One region of the Streptomyces sp. NPDC088157 genome, then DNA from elsewhere that is predicted to be linked to it. Evidence: riboswitches for the same ligand, from Rfam matches in the RefSeq annotation. Region 1 holds a riboswitch; each other region holds the start of a gene.

Evidence for each region. A riboswitch is a leader RNA that binds a small molecule or an ion and turns the genes downstream of it on or off. The one in region 1 is predicted to bind cyclic di-AMP.
Region 2: it holds a riboswitch for cyclic di-AMP, as region 1 does, so the genes downstream of both, ACIPFH_RS37965 (transglycosylase SLT domain-containing protein) here and ACIPFH_RS27405 (transglycosylase family protein) in region 1, are expected to answer to the same signal.
Region 3: it holds a riboswitch for cyclic di-AMP, as region 1 does, so the genes downstream of both, ACIPFH_RS15815 (peptidoglycan DD-metalloendopeptidase family protein) here and ACIPFH_RS27405 (transglycosylase family protein) in region 1, are expected to answer to the same signal.
Region 4: it holds a riboswitch for cyclic di-AMP, as region 1 does, so the genes downstream of both, ACIPFH_RS24000 (M23 family metallopeptidase) here and ACIPFH_RS27405 (transglycosylase family protein) in region 1, are expected to answer to the same signal.

What each region holds. Positions count from the first base shown of each region.
Region 1 is NZ_JBIUSU010000007.1:99,958-104,752, forward strand. It holds gene eno (phosphopyruvate hydratase) at 1-479, opposite strand, end outside; gene ACIPFH_RS27405 (transglycosylase family protein) at 823-1,539, opposite strand; cyclic di-AMP (ydaO/yuaA leader) riboswitch at 1,543-1,730, opposite strand; gene ACIPFH_RS27410 (transglycosylase family protein) at 1,936-2,970, opposite strand; gene ACIPFH_RS27415 (cytochrome P450) at 3,176-4,471, opposite strand.
Region 2 is NZ_JBIUSU010000012.1:154,294-159,088, forward strand. It holds gene ACIPFH_RS37955 (GNAT family N-acetyltransferase) at 121-1,185, opposite strand; gene ACIPFH_RS37960 (HAD family hydrolase) at 1,590-2,414, shown strand; gene ACIPFH_RS37965 (transglycosylase SLT domain-containing protein) at 2,424-2,897, opposite strand; cyclic di-AMP (ydaO/yuaA leader) riboswitch at 2,901-3,139, opposite strand; gene ACIPFH_RS37970 (polyprenyl synthetase family protein) at 3,784-4,794, shown strand.
Region 3 is NZ_JBIUSU010000003.1:1,012,308-1,017,102, forward strand. It holds gene ACIPFH_RS15805 (hypothetical protein) at 1-649, opposite strand, end outside; gene ACIPFH_RS15810 (GDSL-type esterase/lipase family protein) at 541-1,722, opposite strand; gene ACIPFH_RS15815 (peptidoglycan DD-metalloendopeptidase family protein) at 2,049-3,008, opposite strand; cyclic di-AMP (ydaO/yuaA leader) riboswitch at 3,013-3,207, opposite strand; gene ACIPFH_RS15820 (alpha-galactosidase) at 3,477-4,795, opposite strand, start outside.
Region 4 is NZ_JBIUSU010000005.1:854,354-859,148, forward strand. It holds gene ribA (GTP cyclohydrolase II) at 1-160, opposite strand, end outside; gene ACIPFH_RS23985 (MarR family winged helix-turn-helix transcriptional regulator) at 394-918, opposite strand; gene ACIPFH_RS23990 (dihydrofolate reductase family protein) at 1,060-2,187, shown strand; tRNA gene ACIPFH_RS23995 (tRNA-Met) at 2,270-2,343, shown strand; cyclic di-AMP (ydaO/yuaA leader) riboswitch at 2,668-2,836, shown strand; gene ACIPFH_RS24000 (M23 family metallopeptidase) at 2,844-3,866, shown strand; gene ACIPFH_RS24005 (PrsW family glutamic-type intramembrane protease) at 4,021-4,795, opposite strand, start outside.

The sequences.
Region 1 (4,795 bases):
GAGTCGGCGTGCGAGCCGCCGTTCAGGATGTTCATCATCGGAACGGGCAGCAGGTGCGCGTTCGGGCCGCCCAGGTAGCGGAACAGCGGCAGGTCGCTGGCCTCGGAGGCGGCGTGGGCGACGGCGAGCGAGACGCCGAGGATGGCGTTGGCGCCGAGCGAGCCCTTGTTGTCGGTGGCGTCCAGGTCGAACATGGCCTGGTCGATCAGGCGCTGCTCGGTGGCGTCGTAGCCGACGAGCTCCGGGCCGATCTGCTCGATGACGGCGAGGACGGCCTTCTCGACACCCTTGCCGTGGTAACGGTTGGGGTCACCGTCGCGGAGCTCGATGGCCTCGAAGGCACCGGTGGAGGCGCCGGACGGAACGGCGGCACGACCCGTGCTGCCGTCGTCGAGGCCGACCTCGACCTCGACCGTGGGGTTGCCTCGGGAGTCCAGGATTTCCCGGGCTACGACGACGTCGATGGACGGCACGAGCATCTCCTTCTTGGGATGTGACGCTGGTTGTGCGGGGCTCAGGGGATCTTGACGAGTCCTTGCCGAGCCTTGCGACTAGAGCCTAACCGCCCCGGGGCCGTCGGCAGCCGACCGACCGTCCCGTGGACAGACAGACGGTACCTATTGTTTCCGTCCGGAACAAAGGGGGTGGCCGAGAAAGACCGACGGAAAGTGGCGAAGGGGCAAAGAGAAACCCCGCTCCGGTGCGTACGGGGGAACACGTACCGGAGCGGGGAGCCCGTGGGGACGGGGGGTCACCCTCACGAGGTCTTCAGTGTGCCGACCTCGGACATGAGGGCGCTGTGGCTTCTCTGGGGGCCGGGTGTCACTTCAGGTGCAGCTGCTGGCCCGGGTAGATCAGGTCCGCGTCCGTGACGATGTCCTTGTTCAGCTGGAACAGCTTCTGCCAGCCACCCTTGACCTCGTGCTTCTCGGCGATGGAGCTGAGGGTGTCGCCCTTGACGACCTTGTACTCGCCGTCGCCCTTCTTGACCTTCTTGCCGGTCGGCGTGGTGACCGTCTTGGAGGCGGCCGGGCGGTCGGTCGAGCGGGAGGCGCCCTGCTCCTCGGTCGAGCGGGTGCTGGTGCTGCCGCTGTTCGACGAGCCGGAGGAGCCGGAGGAGTCGGACGAACCGGAGCTCGAGGAGCCGGCGTCGCCGCCGTTGTAGGCCGCGCCGGACAGGCCGGTGCCGCAGACCGGCCAGGCACCCTTGCCCTGGCCCGCGAGGACCTTCTCGCCGATGGCTATCTGCTGGGACTTGGAGGCCTCGTTGGCCTGCCCGGCGTACTGCGTGCCGCCGTACGCGGCCCAGGTCGAGGCCGAGAACTGAAGGCCGCCGTAGTAGCCGTTGCCGGTGTTGATGGACCAGTTCCCGCCGGACTCGCACTGGGCGACGGCGTCCCACTCGGAGGTGGTGGCGGCGGAGGCGTTGCCGGCCGCCATCAGCGGGGCGGCGATGGCGACACCGGTGACGCCGGCGAGCGTGGCGACGCGGGTGGCCTTGGAGGGACGGCGGTGCTTGCCCTTACCGGAAAACAGCATGGTGGATCCCCTCACCGACGCCTGCGAGGTGAGCTGTCGGGTTCGGGCCGTGTGAGTTGCCCGGCCACTCCTCACCCACCGGAGAACTGCTCCGTGGGAGGGCGTGGCTTCACCCCAAGCCGTTCCGGTCGACCACCCCGGCGCGGCACTTACCTTGGGTCCCCCGCTCCTGCCTGCGGCGCTTGACGCGACGACTGTTCCCGGGCTGTCGCTGGCAGGATTCGGCGTTGCGACGGCCGGGGCTCGGGTTGCCGAGCGGCCTCGACCGTAGACACGCGATCGACGGAATTTCAAAGACGATCAGGGCTTCTGAGACTCATCCCACACTTTCACCAAAGCGGACATTCGGTGCGAAGCGTGACGTGAACTCCCGCTGTTTTTCTTGGGCTTTGCGCCCTATTCCACCCCTGTGTCGAGGGTCTGACCGGGGGTGATGTTGCTCGGGTCGGCACCGATGAGGTCCCTGTTCTCGGCGTAGAGGGCGCGCCATCCGCCGTCGAGGCCAAGGGAGTCGGCGATGGACTCCAGGGAGTCGCCCTGCTGGACGAGGTAGGTGGCCGCGGCGTGCCGACCGGCGGACGCGGCGGTGGCGCCGTCCACGGCGGTGTCGGTCGCGCTCTTGGGCGCGGCCTCGTCGGCGGTCGCACCGCGATGGCGGCCGGAACCCAGGGAGCTGGTGTCGACGAGGCTCCAAGAGCCCGCCTCTTGCTCCGAATTGTCCGAGTCATCCACTTTCGGGGATGTGGTGGCCGAACCGTCGCCCGCCTGCCCGTCACCCTGCTTGCCAGAACCGCCGGACGCCCCGGAGTCATCGGTGGCGGCGGAGGAAGAGGACGAAGGGGATGAAGCGGACGCCGAGGGTGAACTGGAGGAATCGGCGGACGAGTCGGATGAGTCGGACGACCCGGTCGAGGTGCCATCGCCGCTCGACGAGCCCGAGGAGCCCGAAGATCCGGACAACCCCCTGGACAGGTCGGACAATCCGGAAGACCCGGATGAGTCGGACGAGTCGGACGAGCCGCCCGCCACGCCGGTGTCCACGCTCAGCGCGCCGTTCTCCTTGGTGAGCCCGGAAGTCAGCCCGCAGGTACCCCACGCGCCGATCCCCTCGGCCGCGAGCACCTTCTGCGCGACGGCGATCTGCTGGTTGCGGCTGGCCAGATCGGGGCTCGCCGCGTAGTCGAGGCCGCCGTACGTCTCCCAGTCCTTCTGGGACAGGCTCAGACCGCCGTACTCGCCGTCACCCTGGTCGGCACTCCACGAGCCGCCGGTCTCGCACTGCGCCACCTTGTCCCACACCGTGCCGTCGGCGGCGCTCGCGCCGGAGGCGGCGAGCAGCGGGATGGCGATGGCGGAACCCGTCACTCCGGCCGCGACAAGGAGGGCCGGGGCCTGGCGGGGGCGACGGTGACGACCGTTCCCGGAGAGCATGCGAGGGGCCTTTCTCTGGACAGCACTGACCGGCGCGGCGGGTTGGACCGATGCGTCGCGCTGACGAGAGAACGTATAGGCAGACGATCACTTGTCACAAGTTAATGCCGCGCAGATCACGTGAAGATCACAGAGTTGAGGGCTGGTCACCTTTACTCCGCCGAACGGTCACACTCCGGCTGACATTCAGTCAGAGTCTCATCGGTTATGACCTGGAATGCACCGGAGTGAACTCCACCGGCAGCGTCCGCAGCCCGCGCATGATGAGCCCGCCGCGCCATCTCAACTCGGCCGGATCCACGGCCAGTCGGAGGTCGGGCAGACGGGTGAGGAGAGTGGCCAGCGCGGTCTGGCCCTCCAGCCGGGCCAACGGGGCTCCCAGGCAGTAGTGGATACCGTGGCCGTAGCCGAGGTGCTGGTTGTCGCGGCGGGAGAGGTCGAGGGTGTCGGGGTCCGGGAAGCGGGCCGGGTCACGGTCGGCGGCCGCCAGGACGACGAGGACCGGGTCGCCGGGCGCGATGTCCTGTCCGCCGATGCTGAGCGGCTCGGTGGCGAACCGCCACGTGGCGAGCTCCACGGGGCCGTCGTAGCGCAGGAGTTCCTCGACTCCGGTCTCCAGGAGGGTGCGGTCGCCGCCGTCCTCGGTGAGCGACCGCTGGAGGCGTTCACGCTGCTCGGGGTGGGTGAGGAGGGCGTACGTGCCGTTGCCGATGAGATTGACGGTGGTCTCGAAGCCGGCGAACAGCAGGATGAAGGCCATGGCGGCGGCCTCGTTCTCGGTGAGGTGCTCGCCGTGGTCGGAGGCGCGGATCAGGCCGGAGATGAGGTCCTCGCCGGGAACCGGCTCGGCCGGGAGCTCCTCGCGCTTGCGGTGGATGAGCTCCAGCAGATATCCGCGCATCTTCTTCACCGACCGCGCGACTCCGCCCCTGGGGCCCCCGCCGTGCCGGATCATCATCCCGGCCCAGTCGCGGAAGTCGTCCTGGTCCTCGCGGGGGACGCCCAGCAGGTCGCAGATCGCGTAGATGGGGAGCGGAAAGGCGAAGTCGTGAATGAGGTCGGCCTCGCCCTCCTCGGCGAACCGGTCGATGAGGTCGTCCGTCAGTTCCTGGACCCGGGACGAGAACTCGGCGACCCGGCGGGGCGTGAAGGCCTTGCTGACGAGCCGTCGCAGTCGGGTGTGGTCCGGCGGGTCGATGTTGAGCAGATGCGTCATCAGCTCGGCCTTGCGCTCGCCGGGGATGCCGGTCTTGCCCTTGGCGTGCGCCGGTTCGTCGTGGTGAGCGGGGTTCTTGGAGAGTCGCTGGTCGGCGAGGGCCTGTTTCGCGTCGGCGTGACGGGTGACCAGCCAGGCCTCCACACCGCTGGGCAGCACGGTGCGGTGCACGGGGGCGTGCTCACGCAGCCAGGCGTAGGCGGGGTAGGGGTCGGTGGCGAATTCCCAGGTGAAGAGGTCGGGGGCGGGCGGGACATCGGTCGAGGGGCGGGGCTGGTTGGTCACTCCCCGAACGGTAGCGGGCTCCCCGGCAACACCGACACGGCGACCTCCGAGCTCCACGAGGGACTGGCGGGGCGGAGCCGGACGGGCTCTGACGCGGCGGGGCCGGACGGGCGCAGGCGCGGCGGGGCCGGACGGGCGCAGGCGCGGCGGGGCCGGACGGGCGCAGGCGGGGCGGAGTCACGACAGGCTCTGGCGGGACGGAGGCACGACAGGCGCAGGCTGCGAGACGGCCTCCGGCCGGACGGGATGCCCGAGAGCCCCCGCTCGGCCTTCGACTGGACAGGGGGTCCGAGAGGCCCCGCTCGGCCTCCGGCCGGGAGGGGT
Region 2 (4,795 bases), on a different contig from region 1:
ACCGCGCCGACCGCGCCGACCGCGCCGACCGCGCCGACGGCGGACCGTGCGGATCGCACCGACCGAGCCCAGGCGTCGTGACCGTTGTGATCGTCGGGATCGTCGGGATCGTCGTGACCGTCACGATCGGCGCAGTCGGCCCGCGCCCTTCAAGGTCTGTGCGGCCGCCGCGGCGAGCCTCGGCCGGTTGCGGACGAAGTGGTGTGCGCGGCGGGACGGCTCACGGCTGAGCCAGTACAGCGCGGCGCCCACCCCGGGGCGCGACCACGCTCCCTCGTACACGGGAATCTCCCCGGTCTTCAGCGAGTCCTTGTACTCGGCCGCGCCCCGCCCCAGGTCGAGCAGGCCGATGCCCTCGGCGGCGGCCGACTCGGCCATCCGCAGATGCAGCACCAGGCCGGGTGAGAACTTCGCGAACTCCGGTTCGTACGACGGGAACCAACAGGCCAGGACGGTCGACGAGCGCAGCCCGAAGTGCGCGGCGATCGGCTGGTCGCCGGCGTAGAGGACGGAGAGCGTGCCGGAACACTCGTGCGCACGCGTCTCGGCGAGCGCGTACACGAGCCGGGTGATCCACTCCTGCGCGAACCGGTCGCGGCGGCCGGTCCTTCGGTACTGCGCGGACTTCCACGCCATGAGCGTGCGCAACGCGGCCGGATCGCGTTCGTCGAACACGAACCGCAGTTCCCCGACCTGACGGCCGAGCCTGCGCTCCTTGGCCAGAGTCGTCTTCAGGAACTTCGGTGACTGGGAGCGCAGTACGGACTCGTAGGTCTCGTAACCCTTTTCCACGTCGATGACATAAGAGGCGTACTCCTCGGCCGCGTGCGGGGTGAACAGCCCCTGCTCCGCCTCCAGGTTGTCGAAGGCGAAGCTCGACAGGGAGCACGCCCGCATCAGTTCGGCGGCGTTCAGCCCGAGACCCGGGGCAAGCACCGCACCCTGCGCGTCCGAGACGCCGTACGCGAGGGCCTGGCCCTGGCCGAGCCGGCCCCGCTCGTGGGGCAGGAAGCCGACCGGCTCACGCCCCTCGTACACCACCGCCACGCGCGCGTGCGGCCTTACCAGGCCCGCGGCGTCGGTGAACTCCGGTTCCATGAAGGGGTTTCGCGGAAGCGTCGACGCGGCACGCAACGCGCGCCATCGCTCCCTCTCCCCCTCGCCGAGGTCCTGTGGCCTCAGCACACGAATGCGCCCACTGCTCAACCTGACCCCCCGATCAAGTCCCCCCTGGACACCTGGACGGTACCGCTCCACCTGCTCGTCGCGGTAGGTAGCGTCGCATGTTGTTGCCAATCGGTGCAGAGGCCTTTAACCGTCCGCTACCCGGCGATGTGCCAGAAAGCATCTCCGCAGAGGCGAGCCGCAGCCGGTCCGCAACTGGTCCGCAGCCGGTCCGCACCCGGGCCGCGGCCGACCCGTAGTCAGTCGGCGGGCAGTCGGCGGGCAGTCGGCGGGCAATCGGGAGTCAGTCGGCAGTCAGTCGTTCAAAGCCAGCGGTACAAGGGGAGTTGGCAGAACAGGACAGGACATGACCGCCGTCCGGTTCGCGTCGAACCCGAGGGGCGTGGGATCCGTATTCTCTGATCATGGCCGCACCTACCGCATATGCCGCGCGCACCGCGTACTCCCTCATCGCCACCGACCTGGACGGAACGCTGCTTCGCGGCGACGACACCTTCTCGGACCGGTCGCTCGACGCACTCGCGCGGGTGGCGGCCGCCGGCGCACGCCACCTGGTGGTGACGGGACGGCCCGCGCCCCGGGTGCGCCCGCTGCTCGAACGGCTGCACAGGAGGGGGCTCGCGGTGTGCGGGCAGGGCGCGCAGTTGTACGACGCCGGCGCGGACCGTCTGCTGTGGTCGGTCACCCTGGACCGGGAGCTGGCCGAGACAGCGCTCGGCAAGATCGAGGCGGAGGTCGGGCAGCTGTACGCGGCCGTCGACCAGGACGGTGTCGACGGGCTGACGCTCATCGAGCCGGGCTACCGCATGCCGCACCCGACGCTGCCCGCCCTGCGCGTCGGCCGGCGCGACGACCTGTGGTGCGAACCGGTCAGCAAGGTGCTGCTGCGCCATCCCACCCTGTCGGACGACGAGTTGGCGGCGACGGCCCGTTCGGTGGTCGGCTCGCTGGCCACCGTCACCATGTCGGGTCCGGGCACGGTCGAGCTTCAGCCCTGCGGGATCACCAAGGCGACGGGTCTGGCCCTGGCCGCCGAACGCCTGGGGCTGCGGCCGGAGGACACCATCGCCTTCGGGGACATGCCCAACGACATCCCGATGTTCGACTGGGCGGCTCGTGGTGTCGCCATGGCCAACGCCCATCCGGAACTCAAGTCGATGGCCGACGAGGTGACGACGTCGAACGAGGACGACGGCGTGGCCGTCGTCCTCGAACGACTGTTTCCCTGAACGGAACGGTCAGTACGCGCCGAACACGTTGTCGATCGAGCCGTACCGCGCGGCCGCGTAGTTGCAGGCGGCGGTGATGTTGGCGACCGGGTCGTAGGAGTCCCACGACGTGCCCTCGACGTGGTAGGCGCGGAAGGTCGGGTCGATGACCTGGAGCAGGCCCTTGGACGGGATGCCCGCGGCCGCGTTGGAGTCCCAGAGGTTGATGGCGTTGGGGTTGCCCGAGGACTCGCGGATGACGTTGCGGTAGATGCCGTTGTACGTCCCCGGGATGCCGTGCTGCCCCATGACCTGCAGGGAGGCCCGGATCCAGCCGTCGAGGTTGTTGGCGTAGCCGAGGCTGGAGGCGGTGGAGACGGTCGGCGTGGCCGCGGAGGCGCTGGTCGCGCCGATGATCGGGAGGGCGAGCACGGCCGCGCCGGTGACGGCGACGGTGAGCGTGCGGACGAGACGGTTGCGGCGCGGCTGAGCGGCAGCGGGCATGACGAATTTCCTCTCCGGCGCCTGCGAGGTGAGCTGTCGGGTTCGGGCGGGAGCTGCCCGGTCGCGTCCTGACGGCCGCGACTTCACCCCAAGCCGTACCGGTCTGTCCGGAACATCTTGAATATCAAAGACATCCAAGACATTCGGAACATCCGGTGTGGCGACCTACCTGGTTCCCCCGCTCCTGCCGAGCGTTGTCGATGGGTGGTTCGGGCGGCGGCAGGATTCGGCGTTCCGCCCGACAGGCCCGGAACGTATGCGAGAGCACATGTCCGAAACAAGTAGCGGATTCACAGATCACCCCTATTGACCTTGGTCTGTGACCTATGGGGCGCTTGATCCTTTGTGGGTGCAAAGCTTCAACTTGCTTAAGGAGTGCGGAGAATCGGTGAAGAGTGAACTCGTGTCGGATCGCCGCGGGGAGTGAGCCAACTCACCAGCGTTCACAAGCACGGCGAAACGGGCATTAGGCCCAACTCATCGTTAAAGCACTGCCGGTGGGTCGCGTGCGCTTGCTGATGGCGGGAGTGGGTCCGCAGTGGCGGCTCCGGGCGGGGGAGGCCTGAACGGGACGCGTGATCGTCGTCACGCGGAGAGGGGCTGGGCGAGCTCGCCGGCCCGGTGGCAACCTCGGCGCGAGGCATGATTCACCGTTTCCCGGCAATTTTGTTTATGTCCGCTCATCTGAGCTGATCAAAAACATATCGGGCGTGATCCGATACCGCCTGGCCTGCGCGGCCCCTCCCGGGCGAGCCCATTCGAGCCTGGGGGACGTGGGGGCTATCGGTGATCGAAACGTGACCGGATACGCTGACTTGAGTGATGGCAGAGACCTATCGACAAACCGCGTAATCGCCAGTAGACACCAGCAGACAGGAGACCCCTCGTGACCGTCGTCGGGCCGTTCGGGCTGAGCGTGCGGGACCAGGCTCTGGAAGCCGATGTCCAGGCCGGATTGGCGGCTGTCGAGGAAGGCTTGCTCGAGGCCACCAAGAGTGAGGTCCCGTTCATCACGGAGGCCGCCCAGCACCTCGTACGAGCGGGCGGGAAGCGGTTCCGGCCGCTGCTCGTCGTGCTCGCGTCGCAGTTCGGTGACCCCTACGCGCCGGGTATCGTGCCGTCGGCCGTGGTGGTGGAGCTGACCCACCTGGCCACGCTGTACCACGACGACGTGATGGACGAGGCCGCCGTGCGGCGCGGGGTGTCCAGCGCGAACAGCCGCTGGGGGAACTCCGTCGCCGTCCTCACGGGTGACTTCCTCTTCGCGCGGGCCTCCCACATCCTGGCCGACCTCGGGCCGGAGGCCGTGCGGGTGCAGGCGGAGGCGTTCGAGCGGCTGGTCACCGGCCAGATCCTGGAGACGGCGGGCCCCACGGACGGACGGGACCCGGTCGATCACTACCTCGACGTGCTCGGCGGCAAGACGGGCTCGCTGGTGGCCGTGGCCTGCCGGTTCGGGGCGATGATGTCGGGCGCCGACGAGACGGTCGTCGACGTGCTGACGCAGTACGGGGAGCGGCTCGGCGTCGCCTTCCAGCTGGCGGACGACGTCCTGGACATCGCGTCCGACTCGCACGAGTCGGGCAAGACGCCGGGGACGGACCTGCGCGAGGGCGTTCCCACGCTGCCCGTGCTGCGGCTGCGGGAGCGGGCGGCGCGGCTGTCGCTGCCCGAGGACATCGCACTGTGCGAGCTGCTGGACTCCGACCTGAGCGACGACGCCCGGCACACCGAGGCGCTGGAGGCGCTCCGGGCCCACCCGGCGCTGGAGCAGGCCCGCCGGGACACCGTGCGGTACGCGAAGGAAGCGCGGTCCGCGCTGGCGCCGTTGCGGGAGTGCGACGCGAAGGCGTCGCTGATGGAACTCTGCGACGCGGTGGTCCACCGGGCGGGCTGAC
Region 3 (4,795 bases), on a different contig from region 1:
GGTAGCCGCCGATCGCCGTGGAACCGCTGATCGCGGCGGGCGCCGGGTCGTTGGCGCCGTTCCCCCCGACCTGGGTGTAGGAGCCGGGGCCGAGGTCGACCCGCCACAGCCGCTCGCCGGTGAGCGAGTACGCCTCCAGCAGGTCGGGCCTGTCGCGGGTCCCGGACAGTCTGCTGACGACGAGCTCGTAGCGTCCGTCGCCGTCGAGGTCACCCGGCCAGGCGTGCTGGACGGTGTAGCCGTCGGCGGCGGCGAGGGGGATCTCGGCGTAACCGTCGGCGAAGTACAGGGCGGGCGAACTCGCCTTCAGCTCATGCCCGTTGATGACCGAGCGCACGGTGTACGTGCCCGTGCCCCGGGAGTTGTCCTGGTAGGTCGTGGACTTGCGGACCGGCTCGCGGTTCAGCCGGCGGCCGTTCTTGTACACGTTGAAGGCGATCGTGGTGTGGGGGAGGGCGTACTCGGTGCCCAGCAGGCGCCAGCTGAGGAAGGTGCCTTCGCCCGAGGGTACGGCGACCAGGCCTCGGTCCAGGTTCTCGACTATGCGGCGCGGGGTGTCGGTGGCGTGGCCGGCGGGCGCGGAGCAGAGGCCGGCGAGCAGGGCGGCGGCGACGACGGCGACGGTTCTTCGGCGGCGGTTGGTGTGCACTGATGCTCCTTGCTCAGAAGGCTGATGAGTCGGTCGGCCACCTTGCGGTGACCCTGGGCGCTCGGGTGGACGCTGTCCTGGAAGTCCCCGTCCGCCGCCGAGAGCCAGCCGGTCGTGTCGACGAACTCCGTGTGCTGATCGCCGAGTTCTCCGACGACGGCGGCTATGTCGGCGGAGTGCGACCCGTCGAGGGGGCGCAGCGCGAGGACGCGGGCATGCGGTGCGGCCGACCGCAGGCGTTCGAGGTAGGCCCGGTAGGCGGTGCGGAACTCGGCCGAGCCGTAGGCCGTGTCGTTGGTGCCCTGGTTGACGACGATCACGTCGGCGGTGCGGTCGGAACGCGCCGGTGCGCCCGCGTGGTTCCAGCCGTACGCGTCACCGGCGGCCGGCACTCCCCCGTTGCCGGTCCGGATCACCCCCTGACGGCCGAAACCGACCTGGGTGAGCGAGGCGTGCAGGGCGTCGGCGACGAGGGTGGGGTAGGCGGCCGTACCGTCGGCGCAGTCGGAGGTGTTGACCTCGCACAGGGCCAGGACGCCCTGGGTGACGGAGTCGCCGTAGAACACCAACTCCTGCTTCTTCGAGGCGCGTTGGCTCAGCAAGCGACCCCGGATCCCGGTGAGCGTGACACCCGTCTCCAGCGGCGGGGTCCACCGGTTCACCCGTGAGGAGACGTCCTTCACGGACAGCTCGGCCGTGTGCGGTCCCCGCCCGGACGCCGTGATCGCGAGGTCGGCGCGGTCGACGGCGTACGACTGCTTCGGGCCGCCGTCGACGGACACGTAGATCTGCGCGGGCACGGTGACCGAGGAGACGTCGAACAGGGCGTGGACGGCGCTCCCCGCGAACCGGAACCACAGCCGGGAACCGGAGTTGACGGTGACGGCGGCCTCGGCCGTACGGCTCCAGTGCCCCTCGTAGGCGATGCGCCGGTCGTCGGGGCGCACGGTGCCCGCGCCGGCGGACGCGGCGGCGGGCGCGGTGGCACCGGCGACGAGCCCCAGGAACACCACCGCGCTCAGCGCCCGCCGGGCCGGACGACTGATGACGGTGCGTCGGTCGACGCCGGACACGGGACCTCCGAAGAGCGATAGAAAGCGCTTGCTCGCTGACGGAGATCACTGTGTCCCGACTCTGCCCCGTGTGTCGATGGGACAGAAGGGGCTGCCACAAGAACGCAATAAAACGATCATGAACGAGCAAAGCCGAACTTCGACCTTCAGCCTTCCACCGGCCGGCAACCGGCCGGCGCCATCCCCCCGCCCACCCATCCACCCGTCCACCCGGCCACCCGTCCGCCCGCCCGCCCGGACATGAGACATGCCGAAGGCCGGACCCGGGGATCGGGGTCCGGCCTTCGGCCGCGTGTCAGGCGGGGAGTCGTCCGAGGGGGGGTCGGTCAGCCGACGGAGACTCCGTGCGAACGCAGGTAGGCGATCGGGTCCACGTCGGAGCCGTAGTCCGGCGTGGTGCGGATCTCGAAGTGCAGGTGAGGGCCGGTCACGTTGCCGGTCGCACCGGAGAGGCCGAGCTGCTGACCCGCGGCCACGCTCTGGCCCGCCGAGACGGAGAGCTGGGACAGGTGGGCGTACTGGGCGTAGTAGCCGTCGGCGAGCCTGATGACGACCTGGTTGCCGTACGCGCCGCCCCAGCCCGCGGAGACGACGGTGCCCGCGCCCACGGCCTTGAGGGACGTGCCGGTCGGGACGACGAAGTCGGTGCCCGTGTGGTAGCCGCTGGACCACATGCTGCCGGCCGTGTGGTACGCGGTGCCGACGGTGGCGCCCGCCACCGGCAGGACGTAGCCGCTGGAGTTCCCGGTGCCGCTCTCGGCGGCCTGGGTGACCGCCTTCGAGGCCGAACCGGACGACGAGGAGGAAGAGGACGAAGAGGCCTTGCTTCCGGACGTCTTCGACGAGGAGGACGACGACTTCGAGGCCGAACCGGACGACGATCCGGTGCCGCCGGTCGCGGCCTTCTTGCCGATCGAGAGCTTCAGCCCGGGGTGGATCAGCGACGGGTCGCTGCCGACGGCCTGACGGTTGTCCTGGTACAGCTTCTGCCAGCCACCGCTGACGTTCTGCTCGGCGGCGATCTTCGAGAGATAGTCGCCGGACCGCACCGTGTAGCTCTTGGCGCTCGTGGCGGTGGCCGTCTTCTGCGCCACCGGAACGGACTGCACGGCCTTCTCCGGGACGGACTGGGAAGCCGACTGCACGACGGACTGGGCCGGGGCCGCATGGGCGCCGGCGGCGCCTATGAGCGGAAGGGCGAGCGCGGCGCCGCCGGTTCCGGCGACGGCGATGGAGCGAGTGAAGCGCTGAGTCTTCGGACGGCGGTGCTTACCCTTCGCGGGCATGGCGAATTCCTCTCCGGCGCCTGCGAGGTGAGCTGTCGGGTGCGGACTGGAGATGCCCGGCCGCGCCGAGGCGCGGCTTTACCCCAAAGCCTGTTCCGGAGACCGGAACAGGCGGTTCTACCTGTGGGTCCCCCGCTCCTGCCATGTACGGGTGAGTGTGCGGGATCCGGGCGGTGGCAGGATTCGGCGTCCGTCCGGATTGGTGTGGAACGTAAGCGACCCGGACGCACAGGGACAAGCAGAGGTTGCGCTGTTGACGCCTTTCTCTTGATCCCCTGTGAGAATCACCGATCACACTCCGTGAATCGGACGGGCCGAATACCACCAATCACCCTTGAAAAGCGTGCGAATTACGTGAACATGACGGACGACGTACGGTCACGAATATGACGCTGCTCACGTGACAGCTCTCCAGGTTCCTTTATTCCGGAGCGAGTTGGAACGAAGGAGCCAATTCGGGCAGATGCCTCAGATGCGACGCAGCCGGATAACCGTCGCATCGAGGTCGCCCCGCAGCCCGACATGGAGCCCGTGGTGCCGCAGCACCGCACCCCGGTGAACTTCGCCCGTTTCACGGCATTCGTACGATGCTGTCGGGTCGAGCCCCCGCAGTCTGAGCGCCGGAACGGGTTCACCGAACCGCTGCGCCTGGAGCCAGGCGAGGACGACGGTCTCGTCGCCGCGCACGTACTGGACGGCGCTCAGGCCGCCCGCCGGGGGCCGCAGCCGGTGGAGGTCTCCGTGCTGCACGACGGGCCGGATCTCCTTGTAGAGGTCCACCCACCGGCGCGCCTCGGCGAGCTCCTCCTCGCTCCACTCGGAGAGGTCCCCGCCGACGCCGAGCACCCCGGCCATGGCACTGACGAACCGGAAGCGCAGCGAGCTGACCCGGCCGTTGAGCTGCGTGTTGGGACTGTCGGTGACCCAGGCCGCCATGACCCGGGCGGGGTGGATCTGACTGAAGCCGTGCTGGATGTCGAGCCGGTCGAGCGGGTCGGTGTTGTCGGAGGTCCACACCTGGTCGGTGCGGCTCATGATCCCCAGGTCGATGCGGCCGCCACCGCCCGAGCAGGACTCGAAGGCGACCCCTGGGTGCGCCTCGCGCAGCCGGTCGAGGAGGGCGTACAGGGCGCGCACATGGTCGACCCAGAGGCGCTGCGGGTAGGGGTCGTCCGGCCAGCCGGCGTCGGTGAAGCAGCGGTTGAAGTCCCACTTCACATAGTCGACGGGCGCACTGGAGAGGAGCCCGTGAAGCTGCTCCCAGAGATACTCCTGGACGTCCTCCCGCGCGAGGTTCAGTACAAGTTGATTGCGGAACTCCGTCCGCTTTCGTCCTGATTGGAACTGCACCCAGTCGGGGTGGTCCCGGTACAGCTCACTGTCCGGGTTGACCATCTCCGGCTCGACCCAGATGCCGAACTGCATACCGAGGGCGTGCACCTGGTCGGCGAGGGGCTTCAGCCCGTTCGGGAAGCGGTCGGGGTTGGGCCGCCAGTCTCCGAGCCCGGCATGGTCGCCGGTGCGCGCCCCGAACCAGCCGTCGTCGACGACGAAGAGCTCCACGCCGATCGCGGCCGCCCGTCGGGCGAGCGCGCCCTGCTGCTCCTGGGAGATGTCGAAGTAGGTGGCCTCCCAGGAGTTGAACAGCACCGGCCGGTCCTGCTCGGCGTCCGGGATGATGTGCGCGCGCTGATAGGCGTGCCAGGTGCGGCTCGCGCCGCCGAAGCCGGCGTCGCTCCACAGACCGGCGAAGACGGGCGTGGTGAAGGACTCCCCCGCGGCCAGCC
Region 4 (4,795 bases), on a different contig from region 1:
TGGCACCGGGCGCCGACTCGCCGAGGACGACGGCGACGTGCTCCTGGCCGTCGGTGAGGCCGTGGAAGGTGACGAGTTCGGCGTCGACGGAGTAGCCGTCGGGGAAGCGCAGCGGTACGCGGACGCGGGCGCGCGGGGTGGCGGCGGGGGTGTCGGGCATGCGGTCTCCCGGGTCCGGAGGACGGTGACAGAGCGACGCCGGGCCGCCCTGTGCTTCAGATTTGAAGCAGATCCAACGATTCGAGACCCTACCGCATGCTTGAAATTTGAAGCAACTGCTTTGTGGTGCGGCTCACGACGATGCGGCTCGTACGCCAGCGGCTGGGTTCCGGGGGGCCGAGGCTCGCGCGCCCGCCGCCGCGGCTCGCGAGGTTGCGGTTCGCCGGGTCGCGGTCACGGGGTTCCGGAGCAGGGCGAGGAGCGCCGGCGCCACGGGAGGTCCTCGGGTGCCGCCTCGCCTTCGTCGTTCTCCTGCAACCCGCGCGCGACCTGCGTGAAGATATCCTCCAGCTGGCCCACCTGCTCGGGGGTGAGCCGGTCGAAGAGGGAGGCGCGGACCGTCTCGACATGGCCGGGCGCCACGCTCTCCAGGACCGTCATGCCCTCGTCCGTCAGGACCGCCACGCTCCCGCGCTTGTCCCACCGGCACTCCTCACGTCGCAGCAGCCCGTCCTTCTCCAGCCGGGACACCGCGTAGGTCAGCCGGCTGCGGGTGATCTTCAGCCGCTCCGCGAGGTCGGTCATCCGCAGCCGCCGCTCCGTTGTCTCGGAGAGGTTGGCGAGGATGGAGTAGTACAGGTGGGGCATGCCGGCCTCCTGCTGGAGCTGCCGGTCGATCGCGTCCTCGAGGAGGAGGTAGCCGGCCACGTAGGCGCGCCAGGCGCGCTGCTCCTCGGGGGTGAGCCAGCGAGTCGTCATGCGCCCAGTGTAGGTTTGTTTCAAACTTGAACCAAGACCACTTGAACCAAGACCACCACCGTCGGACCGGCGACCGGACCGCGTCGAGGCACGTCGGACCGCGTCAGGCCGCCGTCGGACCCAGCCCGGGGAGTCGCGTCGATGCCGTACCCGTACGTCCTGCTGTCCGCCGCCGTGTCCCTCGACGGCTACCTGGACGACACCACGCCCGAGCGCCTGCTCCTCTCCGGCCGCGCCGACTTCGACCGCGTCGACGAGGTACGGGCCTCCGTCGACGCGATCCTCATCGGCGCCGGCACCATCCGCGCCGACAATCCCCGGCTCCTTGTGAACTCCCCGGAGCGCCGCGCCGCCCGGGTGGCCGCCGGACTGCCGCCGTACCCCCTCAAGGTCACCGTCAGCGCCTCCGGCGAGCTCGACCCGGCGGCGAACTTCTGGCACACGGGCGGCGAGAAGGCCGTGTACACGACGGAGAAGGGCGCCGAACGGATCCGGGCGCTCGGCATCGCGGCCGAGGCGGTCCCGCTCGGACCCGAACTGGACTGGCGCCGCCTCCTCGAACACCTCCACGACGTGCGCGGCGTACGGCGCCTCATGGTCGAGGGCGGTGGAACCGTCCACACCCAGCTGCTCCGGCAGGGCCTCGCCGACGAACTCCAGCTCGTCCTCGCCCCGCTGTTCGTCGGAGACCCGCGTGCGCCCCGGCTCTTCGGGCCGGGCGGCTACCAGGGCGGACGGCTGCGCCTGGTGGAGACCCGGCGCATCGAGGACGTCGTCCTGAACCGCTACGAGCCCACCGCCCCCGGCGCCGGACCGCTGCCCGTCGCGGCCGACCGGCACTGGCTCGCCCTGGCCTGCGCGCTCGCGGCCGACTGTCCGCCGTCGCGGACCGCCTTCAGCGTCGGTGCGGTGATCGTGGCCGCCGACGGCACGGAGCTGGCGCGCGGCCACTCGCGCGAGGGCGACGACCCGGTCGTGCACGCCGAGGAGGCCGCCCTCGCCAAACTCGACCCCGCCGACCCCCGCCTCCCCACGGCCACCGTCTACAGCAGCCTCGAACCGTGCGCCCGCCGTTCCTCCCGTCCGGCCCCCTGCGCCCGGCTCATCCTCGACGCGGGCGTGCGCAGGGTGGTCACGGCCTGGCGCGAACCGAACACCTTCGTCACGGACGCGGACGGCACCGGTCTGCTGACGGCCCAGGGCGTCGACGTCCTTGTGCTCCCGGGGTACGAGGAGCGGGCGAAGGGCCCCAACCGTCACCTCCTCTGAGCCCGCCGAGGCCCCGCCGAGGCCCCACTGATCAACCGATGTGCTTTCCGACCCGCTGATGGCGTACAGTTGTGTTCATCGCCGCGGGGTGGAGCAGCTCGGTAGCTCGCTGGGCTCATAACCCAGAGGTCGCAGGTTCAAATCCTGTCCCCGCTACTGATAGGCCGAAGGCCGGAATCCGAAAGGGTTCCGGCCTTCGGTGCGTTCACCGACCACTCCCTCACTCTTGGTGACCGGATGACCGCCCAGCGCATAACGACTGAGTCACCATCAAAACCTGTGTGACTGCTGATGCGTTTCCGGGGTATGTCGAGGCGCGGTCGGCACGCGGTCAACTCGCCCGTTTTTCACCACTGGTGGGCCGAAAGTCCAGGCCGGAAAAGTTGTTGATCAAGCAGAACAGCTTGGAATCCCGCCCCCGTGTCTATTAACGTTCGATAACGCAGCGCGGTCGTCCCAGCCGACACAAGAGTCGGCTCCGTGCGGCACGTGCCGAATCCCGCAAGGGAACCGGGGAACCATCACCTTGGGGTGAATCACGCGGAAGCCGTCGTGAGCTCGCAGAGTCCACGTCCGGTATACGCGCGTAGGAGACCTTCCCGCTCCGAACCCGTCAGCTAACCCGGTAGGCGACGGAAGGAAAGGAGCACGCCCGCGTGGCGTCCAACCCGCCTGCCCCCGAGGCCCCGCACGCGCCGGCCCAGCTGCCCACCGAGACCTTCGGCTACGGCGGCTACCGCACCGACGAGGGCCCCTGGGAGGAGTGGAACCCCACCGCGGACTCCATTCGCCCGGTACGCGGCAAGCACCGTGTCGCCAAGCAGCGCGGCGGCGGATTCGCCCGCAGCTCCACCGTCCTCGGCGTCGGCGTCATAGCCGCCGTCAGCGCGGGCGGCATGGCCAGCGCCAACACCGGCAAGGCCCCGGTCTCCATCTCGATGCCGGACCTGCCCAACGTGGGCTCGCTCATCTCCGACGACGAACCCGTCCAGGAAGCCGCGCCGGCCCTCGCCGGCTTCGGGTCCGAAGCCGCCGTGGACACCGACGAGAGCGTCGCCGACGCCGGTGAGGCCCTGCGCAGCCGGATCATGGCGCAGGCCGAGTCGCAGCAGTCCCAGGTCGAGGTCAAGGCTCTCGCCGCGGCGGCCAAGGCCGAGGCCGACGCCGTCGCCCAGGCCCAGAAGGAGGCGGAGGCCAAGGCCGCCGCCGCGAAGAAGAAGGCCGCCGAGGAAGCCGCCGCCAAGGCCGAGGCCGCGCGCCTGGCCGAGCTGGCCAAGCAGTACACGCTGCCGACCTCCTCGTACACCATCACCTCGACCTTCGGCCAGGCCGGATCCCTCTGGTCCTCCGGCTACCACACGGGGCTCGACTTCGCCGCGCCCACGGGCACGCTCATCAAGGCCGTCCACAGCGGCACCATCACCGAGGCCGGCTGGGCCGGTTCCTACGGCTACCGCACCATCCTGACCCTGGACGACGGCACCGAGCTGTGGTTCTGCCACCAGTCGTCGATCAGCGTCAGTGTCGGCCAGAAGGTCGCCACCGGTGACGTCATCGGCCGGGTGGGCGCGACCGGGAACGTCACCGGGGCCCACCTCCACCTCGAGGTCCACCCGGGCGGCAGCGCCGACGGCATCGACCCGGCGGCGTGGCTGCGCGGCAAGGGCCTCAACCCCTGAGCCGTCCGTCCCTCAGGACACACTGATCCACCCCGCAGCCCTGACGAGGAGAACCCGCGTCAGGGCTGCCGGTCTGTCGCGGCCCACCGGTGCGGAAGATTCGTTCGGTGCGGGTGATGCCTCGCGGCTCCTGGCGCGGGCGGTCCGTCGCGGCCTACGGGTGCGGGCGGGAGGCGGGATACGGCCCGGTCGGGTACCCGTAGGTGTGTCCTGCCGGGTTCCCGTACCCGTGGACCGGCCCTGCCGGGTTCCCGTACCCGTGGACCGGCCCTGTCGGGGCCCCGTACACCGGCCCCGCCCCCGCCTGGTACCCGGATCCGCCGCCGTGACCCTGGGCGGGCCCCGGTCCCGGCCCGTACGTCTGTCCCTGGCCGTACGCAGGTCCGGGCCCGTACCCGTACACGCCGTGCATGGGCCAGGGCGGCGCGACCACCCGTACCGGCGGGGCCGTCATCCGGGCCGCGTGGTCCAGCGCGGGGCGGGCGACGTCCTTGCGCCGCCACAGCTCGTTGAGCAGCTCTCGTTCGCGTACCAGGAAGTCGGCGTTCGCCCGTCCCCGGCGGCCGCGGTGCCGCAGGAACGCGAGGGACGTCGCGTACGCCTCGTAGCGCGCCACCTCCCGCTCCGCGGACTTGCCCAGGTGGCGGCCGGCGTACTCCCGGGCCAGCCGCCGGGCCCGCATCGAGCCGAGCGCGAACGGCTCGGCCGGTGTCAGCCAGCCCGCGGCCGCGTAGGCGGGCAGCTCCTCGCGTACGGTGCGCAGCTCGCGTTGGCGCGTCCACACCACCAGCCAGGTCAGCAGCCCGAACGCGGGCACCATGAACGCCGCGTACACCGCGAAGAACCCGAACTCGCCGAACGACGAGGAGCCGTTCCACAGGGCGTGCATGCCCATCGCGAGCAGTAGCCCGCACAGCGGGAGCAGCACG